DNA from 2 places in the Variovorax sp. P4_B11 genome. Region 2 is predicted to be linked to the other one. Evidence: riboswitches for the same ligand, from Rfam matches in the RefSeq annotation. Region 2 holds a riboswitch; the other holds the start of a gene.

Region 1 (8,694 bases), on a different contig from region 2:
GATCAGCGCCTTGCGGCTCGGGCTGTCGTCCGCATGGCGCCACTTCTCGCGCCGCACCACCTTGGCCTTCGACAGGTCGGCTGCGCGCTTCTTGCGCAGCTTGACGATGCCGCAGCGTACGTTGGTGCCGCCGATGTCGAGCGCGAGGATCGCGTCGTGGCCTTTCAGCATCGGCGGCGGCACCAGATGCACCCATCCCAGCAGGCCGCCGTCGTCCGGCTCGTGGCAGATACGGGCCAGCTGCACGGAAACATTCATGTCCTGCAGGATCGCTGCCGCCTGCAGCACCGCGCGCTCGCCCACGTCGCTGCCCGGGAAGCCGCCGCCGATCACGATCCGCTGCACGCCATGCCACGACGGCTGGCGCAGGAAGCGGTCGATCACCCAGGCCAGTTCCTCGGCGAACTGCTCGATCACGCCGTGAACCACGTCCGCGGCCTCGGAACTCTTGGTTTCGCCCAGTGTCGCGTCGAGTTCGCTCTTGCTGAGGTCCTTGGAATGCACGCCGCCCAGCGGGTCCTTGCCCTTTCGGCGACGGCGCTGCCGCCAGCGCTCCAGCAATTGCCTGAAGGCGGTCTGGCTGGCCTGGTCGCCGATGAAGCCGTCCTTGTCGCGCAGCTGGAGGCTGTAGCCCTCGACCGTCACGGCGGGCAGTTCGCGGGCGCCATGCGCGGCGGGGCCTTCGGCGGGCGGCCGATCCGATGCGGGTTCGTCGTTCTTTTTCATTCGGGGTGGGATCCTTCAATCGGCCGTGGCGTCGAGGATCAGCCGGGCGGTCTCTTCGGGCTGGTCCCAGTGGGGATAGTGGCCGCAGCGCTCGAACCAATGCAGCCGCGCATCGGGAAACAGCTGTTGCGCGCGTGCCGCCTGGCTCGGAAGGCAGATCCTGTCGAGCCGGCCCCAGCCGATCACGACCGGCTTCCCGAGCGTCCCGACGGCGGAGCCCTCGAGCGGCGATCCGCGCACGAAATCCCTCAGCATGAGACTGAGGGACGGGGCGGATGCGAAGCTGTGCATCTCCTCCAGCACCAGCGCCGGCGGCAGCCGACGCGCCTGGGACGAGAACCGGGCCAGCAACAGCATGCGCGACCATTCGTGGGCAGCCAACGCGGGCATGGCGAATGCGAGGCCTCGCGCCAGCCGCATGGAGAGCCACAGCGAGGCCTGGTACGCCATGCGCTCCCAGCCGGCCCAGAACCCGCTCGGTCCGAGCAAAACGACCGTGCCCAGCACTCCGCCGCGGCGCGCCAGCTCGAGCACCAGGCGCGCGCCGAACGAACTGCCGACCGCATCGACACCCAGCAGGTCGTGCTCGCCGAGGAAGCGGGCCACGGCGGTCGCCAGCGTGCGCATCGACACCTCGCCTTCCAGTGGCGGACTCTTGCCGAAGCCCGGCAGGTCGAGCGCGACCACGGCGCGCTCGGCAGCCAGCGGGTCGAGGATGGTCTGCCAGGTCCGCCAACTGCTGCCCAGCCCATGCACCAGGAGCAGGGGCTTGCCTTGACCGCGACGGATGTAGTTGATCAGCACGTTCGGACTGTGCAGGGCGGCCGAGCGGCGCCACATCAGCGGCACGCACGATCGGTTGTAGGAGAAAGGGAATCTTCACCCCCCATGAGGCCGCGGCCGGGCCTGGCGCCGATACACTGGCCGCGATGCAACTGCTGCGCTGCACCGGGCTCGCTGTCCTGGCCTTCATCCTGCTGCTGGGCGCCGCCGTGGCCGCGACCGCCCAGGAGCAGGCGCTGCGCATCGGCTCCAAGCGCTTCACCGAGTCCTACATCCTGGCCGAGGTGCTGGCCCAGACCGCTGCGCCCAGGACCGCGGTTGCGCCTGTGGTGCGGCAGGGGCTCGGCAACACGGCCATCGTCTACGAGGCCCTGCGCTCCGGCGGGATCGACCTCTACGCCGAGTACACCGGAACCATCGCGCTGGAGATCCTCAAGGGCTCGCCATCGATGACGCGCGAAGCCATGAACGCCGCCCTGCGGCCGCTCGGGCTCGGCGTGGCCGTGCCGCTCGGATTCAACGACGGCTATGCGCTCGCCATGCGCGCCGCCGACGCCGACCGGCTCGGCGTTCGCACCCTGAGCGATCTGGCCGGCCAGCGCGAACTCCGCTTCGGCCTCTCGAACGAGTTCATCGGCCGCGCCGACGGCTGGCAGGGCCTGGCGGCGCGCTACGGCTTCAGCCAGACGCCGACCGGGCTGGACCACGGCCTGGCCTACGAAGCCATCGCCGCCAAGCAGGTCGACGTCATCGACATCTACACCACCGACGCCAAGATCGACCACCTGGGCCTGCGCGTGCTCGCGGACGACAAGGGCTACTTCCCGCGCTACGACGCCGTGCTGCTGTACCGGCTCGACCTGCCGGCGCGGCTGCCCGCCGCCTGGGCCGCCCTGCAGCCGCTCGAGGGCCGCATCGACGAGCGCTCGATGATCGCGATGAACGCGCGCGCCGAACTGCAAGGCGTGGCCTTCGACGTCATTGCGCGCGACTTCCTGGCGACGACGCAGCCGGGTTCGCCGGCCGCCCTCCCGTCCGACAACGCCGCCCGCGGCTTCATGGCCAAGCTGTTCGGCCCCGACCTCGGCCGGCTGGCGCGCCAGCACCTGCTGCTGGTCGCGATCTCGGTCGGCGTCGCGATCCTCATCGCCGTGCCGCTCGGGATCGCGGTGTTCGCGCATGTGCGGCTGCGCGCCCTGGTGCTGGGCCTGACCGGTCTGCTGCAGACCATCCCCTCGCTGGCGCTGCTGGCCGTGCTGATTTCGCTGCTGGGCGCGATCGGCACGCTGCCGGCGCTGATCGCGCTGACGCTGTATTCGCTGCTGCCGATCATGCGCAACACCGTGACCGGGCTGGCCGAAGTTCCCGCCGGCCTGCGCGAGGCCGGCACCGCGCTCGGCATGACCGGCGGCCAGAACCTGCACGTGGTGCTGCTGCCGCTGGCGCTGCCCACGCTGCTGGCCGGCGTGCGCACCGCGACCACCATCGCGATCGGCACCGCCACCATCGCCGCCTTCATCGGCGCTGGAGGCTTCGGGGAACGCATCGTGACCGGGCTCGCGCTCAACGACCGCGCGCTGCTGGTCGCCGGCGCCGTGCCCGCCGCGGCGCTGGCACTGCTGAGCGAGGCGCTGTTCGAGGCGCTCGAACACCTGATGCGCCGGCGCCGCGGGCAACTGCCGCCCAGCGCCTAGACTCGGCCTCAAAAAAAGGAGCGCGACTGCGTCCGTGAAAATCCCGACGAGGTGAAGCTTGCTATTGCGGCATAGTCGCAGGCTGCCTTGCGGGCCCGGGCCCGAACTCTTTCCCATTCTGGAGACATCCCCATGAAATTGCGCCAACTGGCCGCAGGCCTGATCCTCGGCTTTGGCATCGCGAGCGCGGCCCTTGCGCAGACGACGATGAAGATCAGCATCTCGACCTCGCAGAACTCGCACCAGGGGGTCGCCATCGACACCTTCGCGAAGGAAGTCGCGACGCGCACCAACGGCCGCTACAAGGTCGAGACCTTCTACAACGGCTCGCTCGGCGGCGAGCGCGAATCGATCGAGGCCGTGCAGCTCGGCACCCAGGAACTCGCCTTCTCTTCGACCGGCCCGGTGCCGAACTTCGTGCCCGAGACCAAGATCCTCGACGTCCCCTTCCTGTTCCGCGACAAGGCACACGCCCGCGCCGTGCTGGACGGCCCGATCGGGCAGGACATGCTGGTCAAGTTCGACGCCAAGGGATTCAAGGCGCTGGGCTGGGGCGAGAACGGCTTCCGCCACATGACCAACAGCAAGCGCGACGTGAAGGCGCCCGAGGACCTCAAGGGCCTGAAGATGCGCACCATGGAGAACCCGGTGCACATCGCGGCCTACAAGGGCTTCGGCATCATCACCACGCCGATGGCCTTCCCCGAGGTCTTCACCGCGCTCCAGCAGGGCACGGTCGACGGCCAGGAGAACCCGCTGCCGGTCATCATCTCGGCCAAGTTCGACCAGGTGCAGAAGCACCTCACCTTGACCGGCCACGTCTACTCGCCCTGCATCTTCGTGATGAACAAGGCCGCCTTCGACAAGTTGAGCGCCGCCGACAAGCAGGCCTTCCTCGACGCCGCCAAGGAAGCCATCAAGGCCAACAGGGCCCGCGTCGACGAGGACGACGCCAAGGGCGTGGCCGACCTGCGCGCCAAGGGCATGACCGTGATCGACAACGTCGACAAGGCCAAGTTCGTCGCCGCGCTGGCGCCGGTCAACGCCGAGTTCGAGAAGCAGTTCGGCAAGGCCAATCTCGACAAGATCCGCGACGTCAAGTAACCGGCTGCCGCGAAACTCCTCGCGGCAGCACGCGCCCGCACAGCCTGCGCTGGCGGGCGTTTTTTTGTCCGAACCCTGATGCGCCCATGAAATCCGCCTTCCTCGCACTCGACCGCTGGACCACCGGCCTGGCGATGGCGATCGCCTGCTTCATGCTGGTGGTCGCCTCCTCGCTCGGCGTGTTCCAGATCGTCACTCGCTTCGTGCTCGAACAACCGGCCGAATGGTCCGAGATCCTGATCCGCATCAGCCTGATCTGGATGGTCTTCATGGGCATCCCGACCGCCTTCCGCCAGGGCGCGATGGTCAGCGTCGACGTGCTCTACCGCTGGAGCCCGCCCAAGGTCCGCCGGGTGCTCGACTGGGTCGTGTGCCTGGCCGCGCTGAGCCTGATCGCGGTGATCATCTGGTGGGGCTGGGACTACGCGCAGCGCGGCAGCGTGCAGTCGATGGCTGGCCTCGAATCGGTCTCGATGTTCTGGGCCTACGTCGCGCTGCCGGTGGGCGGCCTGTTCTGCGTCGTCGGCATCATCGCCAACCTGATCGACCCGAAGCGCAACGAACTGGAAACCGCTCAATGACCCTCGTGATGATCACGACCATGGTGGTGTGCTTCGCACTCACCATCTCCGTCGCCGTTTCCATCGGCCTGGCCTCGGTGCTCGGCATCCAGGCCTCCAACGCGAACATGCTGATCTCCGTCAAGGAGATGTTCAACGCGATCAACAAGTTTCCGCTCGCCGCCATTCCCTTCTTCATCCTGGCCGGCAACCTGATGGAGACCGGCGGCATCTCGCGCCGCCTGGTCGACTTCGCCAAGAGCCTGGTGGGCGGCGTGCAGGGCGGGCTGCCGATGACCTGCGTGCTGACCTGCATGATCTTCGCGGCGGTGTCGGGCTCCTCGGTGGCGACCACCTTCGCGATCGGCGCGATCCTGATCCCGGCCCTGATCAAGCACGGCTACCCGGTCGGCTACGCCGCCGCGCTGCAGGCCACCAGCGCCGAACTCGGCGTCATCATCCCGCCCTCGATCCCGATGATCCTGTACGGCGTCAGCGCCGAGGTCTCGATCGGCGAGCTGTTCATCGCCGGCTTCGGCCCGGGCATCCTGATCAGCCTGGCGCTGATGGCCTTCGTCTACGTCTATTGCAAGTTCAAGGGACTGGGCAAGAACGACGGCGACGGCCGGCTCGGCGTCGCCACCGCGACCTGGCGCGCCGGCTGGGCGCTGCTGATGCCGGTGATCATCCTGGGCGGCATCTACGGCGGCATCTTCACGCCCACCGAGGCGTCGGCGGTGGCGGTGCTCTACGCGCTGATCGTCGGCACGCTGATCTACCGCGAGATCAGGCCGGCCGACCTCTATGCGGTGCTGCGCAAGTCGGTGGTGTCCTCGTCGGTGATCATGTTCATCATCGCCAACGCCGGCCTGTTCGCCTTCCTGATCACGCGCGCCGGCGTGCCCGACGCCATCGGCCGCTGGCTGCAGGAGGTGCTGCAGTCGCCGGCGATGTTCCTGCTCGGCGTCAACGCGGCGCTGTTCGTGATCGGCATGTTCATCGAGACCAGCGCGGCGATCATCGTGCTGGCGCCGATCCTGGCGCCGGTGGCGATGCACTTCGGCATCGATCCGGTGCACTTCGGCCTGGTGATGGTGGTGAACCTGGCGCTCGGCATGATCACGCCGCCCTTCGGCGTCAACCTGTTCGCGGCCTGCACCGTGGCACGGATTTCACTCGACCGCATCGTGCCCTACCTGGTTCCGTTCGTGCTGGTGATCCTGGCCTGCCTGATGGTGGTCACCTACGTGCCCGGCATCTCGCTCGGGTTGCGCGACCTGGTCTATTCGAAGTAGCGCGGCCGCCGAAATCCACGACCGGAGGACGCGATTCCCTTACACTCCAACGGTCAGGAGAGCGTCCCGCCGCGGTGGGGCCGCCGAAGGCGCAGGTCCCCCGAACCAAGGGCCCGAACGCTCAGGCAAAAGGACTGACAAGACGCCCCAATTCAGGGCGTTTCCTTGCTGGAGAGAGGCGGTTGGTCGCGAAAGTCGCGTCGCACCGCCCACCGAAGGAGCAAACCCCGATCGTGGGGCGAATCTCTCAGGTAAAGCGGACAGCAGGGGTGGCCCATGGCTTCTCGCCATGGAACAAGCACTGCCCCTTTTGGAGAACCGCCCTTGGCTGCCGCATCCGACGATCTGCTGAAGACCCCGCTCCACGGCCTGCACCTGGCGCTCGGCGCCCGCATGGTGCCCTTTGCCGGCTATTCGATGCCGGTGCAATATCCCACCGGCCTGATGGCCGAGCACAAGCACACGCGCGAGGCCGCGGGCCTGTTCGACATCTCCCACATGGGACAGCTGCGCCTGGCCGGGCCCGATGCCGCCGCCGCCTTCGAAAGCCTGATGCCGGTCGACGTCATCGGGCTGGCGCCCGGCAAGCAGCGCTACGGACTGCTGCTGAACGAACAGGGCGGCATCCTCGACGACCTGATGTTCTTCAACGAGGGCCACGACTCGCTGTTCGTCATCGTCAACGGCGCCTGCAAGCAGGCCGACATCGCCCACATCCAGGCCCGGATCGGCCAGCGCTGCCAGGTGCTGCCGATGCCCGACCACGCCCTGCTCGCGCTCCAGGGCCCGCAGGCCGCGGCCGCGCTGGCCAGGTTGTCGCCCGGCGTCGAGCGCTTCGTCTTCATGACCGGCGGCGCGGTGCAGATCGGCGGCATCCCGGCCTTCGTCACGCGCAGCGGCTACACCGGCGAAGACGGATTCGAGATCTCGGTCGCCGCCAAGGACGCCGAAGCGCTGGCCCGCCTGCTGCTGGCCGAGCCCGAGGTCAAGCCGATCGGCCTGGGCGCGCGCAATTCGCTGCGGCTCGAGGCCGGCCTGTGCCTCTACGGCAACGACATCGACGAAAGCACCACGCCGGTCGAGGCCGCGCTGGGCTGGGCGATCCAGAAGGTCCGGCGCAGCGGCGGAGCGCGCGAAGGCGGCTTCCCGGGTGCGGCCCGGGTGCTGGCGCAGCTCATCGCCGTCAATGGAACGGCCGGCCATCTCGACCACGAGACACTGAAGCGCAAGCGCGTCGGCCTGGTGGCGCTGGAGCGCGTGCCGGTGCGCGACGGCACCGTGCTCGAGTCCTTCGAGGGCTTGGCCATCGGCCAGGTCACCAGCGGCCTGCTCGGCCCCAGCGTCGACCGGCCGATCGCGATGGGCTATGTCGCGCTCGCCTATGCCGAGCCCGGCACCCGGATCCAGGCCATGGTGCGCGGCAAGCCGGTGCCGATGGAAGTCAGCACGATGCCCTTCGTGCCGGCCCGCTACCACCGGGGCTGACAGTCCCTCACCCGATTTTTCCAAGCCAGACTTTCTTCAAGGAGTTTTTCCCATGACCCTCAAGTACACCAAGGACCACGAGTGGGTGCGCCCCGAAGCCGACGCGGCGCTGGTCACCGTCGGCATCACGGTGCACGCGCAGGATGCGCTCGGCGACGTGGTCTTCGTCGACCTGCCCGAAGTCGGCAAGGGCTTCGCGCAGGGCGATGTCGCCGGTGTCGTCGAATCGGTCAAGGCCGCGGCCGACGTCTTCATGCCGGTCTCGGGCGAAATCACCGAGGTCAACGAGGCGCTGCGCGCCGACCCCTCGCTGGCCAACAGCGCGCCGATGGATGCGGGCTGGTTCTTCAAGCTGCGCATGAGCGACCCGACCCAGCTCGAGGCGCTGCTCGACGGGACCGCCTACGAGAAGTTCTCCGCCGAAAGCTGATTCCCGCACCATCACCCGAGCCCTCCATGCCGACTCCCGTGCCTTCCCACCTCTCGCTGCGCGACCTCCAGAACGCCGAGGAATTCATCGCCCGCCACATCGGCATCGAAGCCGACGACGAGCAGACCATGCTCGCTGCGGTCGGTTCGACCACACGCGCCGAACTGATCGACGGCATCGTGCCGCCGGCGATCCGCCGCAGCCGCCCGATGCGGCTACCGGCGCCGATCACCGAGGCCGACGCGCTGGCCGAGCTGAAGGCGATCGCGGCGAAGAACAAGGTGGCCAGGAGCTTCATCGGCCAGGGCTACTACGGCACCCACACACCCGGCGTGATCCTGCGCAACGTGCTCGAGAACCCGGCCTGGTACACCGCCTACACGCCCTACCAGGCCGAGATCTCGCAGGGCCGCATGGAGGCGCTGGTCAATTTCCAGACCATGGTCTGCGACCTCACCGGCATGGCGATCGCCAACGCCTCGATGCTCGACGAGGCCACCGCGGCCGCCGAGGCAATGACGCTGGCCCGGCGCAGCGTCAAGAGCAAGAGCAACGTGTTCCTGGTCTCGGGCGACTGCCATCCGCAGACCATCGAGGTGATCCGCACGCGCGCCGCG
Region 2 (5,300 bases):
GGTCATTGTCCACAAGCCGGGCCGCCGTGGCGAGTGCCGGATGCCTTTACCGGCCCAAAAGCCCGGACGCTTGGAGTAAGCTGCCCGGACAAGAACCACATACCGGAGCACTCCCATGAGCGACGCCACCAAGCCCTTCGCCTTCAGTCAGTTCGTTCCGGGCTTCGACTTCCTGAAAAGCCTGGCCGGCGCCAGCGCATCGTCCGGCGGGGTGCCCGGCCTGCCGAGCCTGTCGAGCTGGGTGGCGCCGACGCTGAGCGTCGAGGAGGTCGACAAGCGCATCCAGGAGCTCAAGACCGTGCAGTACTGGCTCGAGCAGAACGGCCACGCGCTGAAGGCGACGATCCAGGCGCTCGAAGTGCAGAAGATGACGCTGTCGACCTTGCGCGGCATGAACGTCCGCATGGAAGACCTCGCCAGCGCCTTCACGCGGCCCGTCGGGCCGACGCCCGCGCCGGCACCCGCGTTCCAGGACGAGCCACCGGCCCCGGCCGCCGCCCCGGAACCCGAAACGGAGCCGGAGGTCGAGGAGACGCCGGCGCCGAAGCGGGCCAAGGCCGCGGCCGCGCCGGACGCGGCCGGCGTGGTCGATCCCCTGCAGTGGTGGGGCGCGCTCACGCAACAGTTCCAGCAGATCGCCAGTTCGGCCCTGCAGGACGCCTCGCAACTCAAGGTGCCGGCCGTGGCGCAGCCGCTGGTCGACGCGGTCGGCCTGGGCGCGGGCTCGGCGCCGGCGCCAGCGCCGGCGAAGCGGGCGGCCAAGCCGGCCGCGGCCCGGAAAAAGGCCTCGCCCGCGCGTCGCGGTGCGGCGGCAGCGGCCAAGGGTCCCCCACCGGCGCGCAAGCGCGCGCCTTGAAAGCCGAGCCCATGAAGCTGTTTCCTTCCGGACATGCCACCCATCCGCAGTGGCGCATGGCGGCGGGGTTGGTGCTGGCCCAGTTGCGGGCGCAGATGGCGCTGCCCGACTACGCGCGTTCGCCGACGCTGGGCCTGCTCTACATCACCGACCACTACGGGGAAGACGCCCAGGAGATCCTCGATCACCTGGGGGCCGAACTGCCCGAGATCACCGACTGGACCGGCACCGTGGGTGTCGGCGTGGCCGCCAACAACGCCGAGTATTTCGATGAGCCAGCGCTCAGCGTGATGCTGTGCGAGTTGCCGAGCGACCAGTACCGCGTGTTTTCCGGCGTAGCGCCGCTCGCCAGCTCGGAAATGAGCGGCTTCGCGGCCCATACCGCCCTGGTGCACGCCGACCCGCGCACGCCCGAGCTCGGCGAGCTGATCGCCGAGATGGCGGAGCGCACCGACACCGGCTACCTGTTCGGCGGCCTGTCGTCGGGCCGGGTCGGCTCGCTGCAGTTCGCGATCGGCGGCAACGGCAACATCCGCGGCCATGGCGCGGTTGGCGGCGTGTTCTCGGGCGGCCTGTCGGGCGTGGTGTTCGGCGAAGGCGTGCGGCTGGTCTCGCGCGTGACCCAGGGCTGCCAGCCGGTGTCGCGCGAACGCGAGATCACCGAGGCCGACGGCAACCTGCTGCTCGAGCTCGACGGCGAGCCCGCGCTCGACGTGCTGCTGGCCGACCTGCGGGTGTCGCTCGATGCGCCCGAGCAGGCGATCGATGCCGTGCGCGCCACGCTGGTCGGCCTGGCCGAGGCCGGCAGCGACGGCGTCCGGCGCACCGGCGACCTGGGTGCCGACGTGCGGGTGCGCCACATCATCGGTCTCGACCCGACGCGTCGCGGCGTGGCGATCGCGGATGTGGCGGCGGCCGGCATGCGCATGAGCTTCTGCCGCCGCAACGTGCAGGCCGCGCGTGCCGACCTGAGGCGCGTCTGCGCCGAGATCCGCGAGGAACTGGAGCCCCAGGAGCAGACGCTGGCGACCGCGCGCGAGATCGCGGCCGGCGAGGCCGAGGCCGCGCCGCATCCGGCGCGCCGCATCGCGGGCGCGATCTACGTCAGCTGCTCGGGCCGCGGCGGGCCGCACTTCGGAGCCCCTGGCGCCGAGCTGCAGATCGTGCGCCATGCGCTCGGCGACGTCCCGCTGGTCGGCTTCTTCGCCGCCGGCGAGATCGCCCGCAACCACCTCTACGGCTATACCGGCGTGCTGACCGTCTTCGCGAGCGATGACTGAGGACCGCTGCGCAGCCCGGTGAAGGCGAAGTCGACCTCCGGCGCCAGCCCGCTGACGATTCGCGCGATCGACTTGCCGGAGCCGCAGGCGTGGGTCCAGCCCAGCGTGCCGTGGCCGGTGTTGAGGAACAGGTTGGGCAGCCTGGACGCCCCGATCAGCGGCACGTTGCTCGGCGTCGCCGGGCGCAGCCCGGTCCAGAACTGGGCCGCGGAGGCGTCGCCGGCGCCCGGGAACAGTTCCTCCACGCGCCGCACGATCGCCTCGCAGCGCACCTGGTTCAGGTCGCGGTCGTAGCCGTTGAGCTCGGCGGTGCCGGCAATGCGCAGGCGGTCGCCCGCGGCCGAGGTGTAGCGCGAGAACACCAGCTTGAACTCGTCGTCGGTCAGCGAGACCTGGTGCGCCTTCGAGGCGTCCCGGACCGGCATCGTCACCGAGTAGCCCTTGGCCGGATAGATCGGCAGCCGGATGCCCAGCGGCGCGGCCAGGAGGGGGCTCAGCGAGCCCATCGCCAGCACGTAGGCGTCGCCGCGGATGCGCTGGAAGCGGCCTTCGTCATCGGTCGCCTCGACGTGGTCGAGGCGGCCGCCGGCTGCGCGCAGCGCGGTCACGGTATGGTTCATGAGGAAGCGCACGCCGGCTGCCTCGGCCAGCCCGGCCAGCCCGCGCGCGAAGCGGTTGGCATCGCCCGATTCATCCTCGGCCGTGTAGGTCGCGCCGGCCAGCTGCGGCCGGATGTGCGACAGCGCGGGCTCGAGCCTCACGGCCTCGTCGGCCGAGATCACCCGCCGGTCGCAGCCGAGCGCGCGCATCTGTTCGGCGGGCTCCAGCGCGGCGTCGAACTCCTTCTGCGTCGTGTAGAAGTGCAGGATGCCCTGCGTGCGCTGGTCGTAGTCGATCCCGGTGTCGCGCCGCAGCTGCTGCAGCGTGTCGCGGCTGTAGGTGCCCAGGCGCACGATCTGCTCGATGTTGTGGCGGGTGCGCGCCGGCGTGCATTCGCGCAGGAACGAAAGGCCCCAGAGCCACTGGCGCATGTCGGCGCGGATGCGGAACAGCAAGGGCGCATCTTCCTTGCCGAGCCATTGCAGCACCTTGAGCGGCGCCCCCGGGTTGGCCCAGGGCTCGGCATGGCTGACCGAGATCTGGCCGCCGTTGGCAAAGCTGGTTTCCGCCGCCGGCGTGGCCTGGCGGTCGATCACGGTCACATCGTGGCCGAGTTGCTGGAGGTAGTAAGCCGAAGTCACGCCGAGCAGGCCGGCGCCAAGAACGATCACGCGCATATCGAGAACCCTTGATGGTTGCAGCGCTCGAACGCAACGGAGACGGCATGCTGTCGAAACGAAAGCAACCGGACCGTGCGTCCAAGTTGCCGCTCCCCCTGTCCTCGGTACCTGAGAGATTCACCCGCTGCGCCCGCAGCGGGTTTGCTCCTTCGGTGCACCACGCGCGGCGTGATGGCTCTCCAGACGGCTTTGACAGTGAACTGCAGTACGAGCCCATCGCGTGGGCCGACCTGAGCGTTTATGGGAGTTTGCGCCTTCGGTGGGGCCCCTGGGCCCGCTCTCCTGCAGTGGGCGGATTGTAGCGGGTAGGGCCTGTTCACACTATTTCCGGGGTCGCGAAGGCTTGCCAGGACGGGCCAATCAAGGCGCGCGACGCGGCATGTGCGTTGGCACATGCAAGGAGCGCAACGCCGAGTGGCTCGTCCTGGCAGGCCTTCCCTGCGGGTTGCCGGGCCAAGGGGCCGTCTGCGGCGTTGCCCGCGCTTGCAAGGCGAAAGCCTTGCTGCGCGCGGGCGCCTTGCATCCAGCCCCTTCGCCCGGCAACGCGATCCCCGGAAATAGTGTGAACAGGCCCTAAGGGCGCCGGAAGGCGAAGTCGAGTTCGGGCCGAAGTCCGCTGACGATCCGCGCGATCGACTTGCCCGCGCCGCAGGCATGGATCCAGGTTCGAGCGCCGGGCGCGGTGTTCAGGAACAGGTTGGGGAGGCGGGTCTTGCCGATCATCGGCAGCCGGTTGGTGCTGGCCGCGTGCATGGCGGTATCGAAACTGGCCCGCGCGGCGTCGGCGACGCCGGGCAGCAGCATCTCGGTGCGGCGCACGATCGCCCGGAAGCGGTCCGAGTCGGGCTCGGCCTCTTCGTCGAGCCCGGCCCGCACGACGGCCCGGACCTGCAACTGGTCGCCGGCCGGCGTTTCGATGCGCGTGATGCGCAGCTTGCCCTGGCGGTCGCGCAAGGGCATGCGCGGCGCCAGCGAAGGGTTCAGGATCGGCATCGTGACGATGTATTCGCGCACGAAGCGCAGCGGCATGTCGATGCCCAGGTCTTCGGCGTGCGGCACGCTCGACGCACCCAGCGCCAGCACGTAGGCCTGTCCGCGCAAGGTGGTCGGCTCGCCGGCGGCATCGAGCAGCTCGACATGGTCGATCCGGCCGTTGCGTTCCTTGAGCGACACCACGGTGTGCCGCGTCATGAAGCGCACGCCGGCGGCGCGGCACAGGAACACCAGGCTGGCGGCGAACTGCGCCGGATCGCGCGCCGGGTCTTCCTGCGCGTGGGTCGCTCCGGCCAGCTTGCCGCCCATCGCCTTCAGCGCCGGTTCCAGGACGATGGCTTCGTCGGCCGACAGCAGCCGTTCCTCGCAGCCGAGGCTGGACCAGTGCGTGGCGCCGGCCGTCCGGACCCGGAAGGCCTCGGGATCGGTGTAGATGTTCATCAGGCCGGCCGAGCGCGAGCCCTGGGGCACTCCGGCTTCGTCGCGCAGGGCGCGCGCGCTCTTGCGGCTGTACGCCGCCAGTCGCACGAGATGGTCGAGGGGATCGCGCTTGGCCGGCGTCCCGACGGCCCGGTCCATCAGCCTGGAGAGGCCGCGACGGATGCCGCTGCACAGCCTGGACAGCTTCCTGCCGCGCCGGGGCGATGCCGCTGCGGCCGGCGCTGCGGTCGACTGCTCGGCGGTCGCCAGGCCGCGTGCCTTGGCCGCCGGCGTCGCATGCCGGTCGACCACGGTCACTTCGTGTCCGAGCTGTTGAAGATAGTAGGCCGAGGTCACGCCGAGCAAGCCCGCGCCAAATACAACCACGCGCATGTCCGAATCCTTTTGGGAGGGCATGAACGGCGGGCGTTAGCGCTTACTGTAAAAGCGGCAAGACCCGGGGTTCAGACT

Evidence for each region. Region 2 has a riboswitch for glycine ahead of AC1DYD_RS00860 (D-amino acid dehydrogenase). Riboswitches for the same ligand answer to the same signal wherever they lie in the genome.
Region 1: another riboswitch for glycine. It lies ahead of gcvT (glycine cleavage system aminomethyltransferase GcvT); the one in region 2 lies ahead of AC1DYD_RS00860 (D-amino acid dehydrogenase).

The regions. Positions count from the first base shown of each region.
Region 1 is NZ_JBFUHO010000004.1:276,569-285,262, forward strand. It holds gene AC1DYD_RS06910 (ROK family protein) at 1-726, opposite strand, end outside; gene AC1DYD_RS06915 (alpha/beta fold hydrolase) at 742-1,566, opposite strand; gene AC1DYD_RS06920 (ABC transporter permease/substrate-binding protein) at 1,656-3,203, shown strand; gene AC1DYD_RS06925 (TRAP transporter substrate-binding protein) at 3,336-4,307, shown strand; gene AC1DYD_RS06930 (TRAP transporter small permease) at 4,394-4,888, shown strand; gene AC1DYD_RS06935 (TRAP transporter large permease) at 4,885-6,162, shown strand; glycine riboswitch at 6,207-6,305, shown strand; glycine riboswitch at 6,321-6,436, shown strand; gene gcvT (glycine cleavage system aminomethyltransferase GcvT) at 6,487-7,647, shown strand; gene gcvH (glycine cleavage system protein GcvH) at 7,700-8,077, shown strand; gene gcvP (aminomethyl-transferring glycine dehydrogenase) at 8,104-8,694, shown strand, end outside.
Region 2 is NZ_JBFUHO010000001.1:156,599-161,898, forward strand. It holds gene AC1DYD_RS00850 (PhaM family polyhydroxyalkanoate granule multifunctional regulatory protein) at 116-856, shown strand; gene AC1DYD_RS00855 (FIST signal transduction protein) at 868-2,136, shown strand; gene AC1DYD_RS00860 (D-amino acid dehydrogenase) at 2,097-3,413, opposite strand; glycine riboswitch at 3,502-3,609, opposite strand; glycine riboswitch at 3,610-3,711, opposite strand; gene AC1DYD_RS00865 (FAD-dependent oxidoreductase) at 3,990-5,222, opposite strand.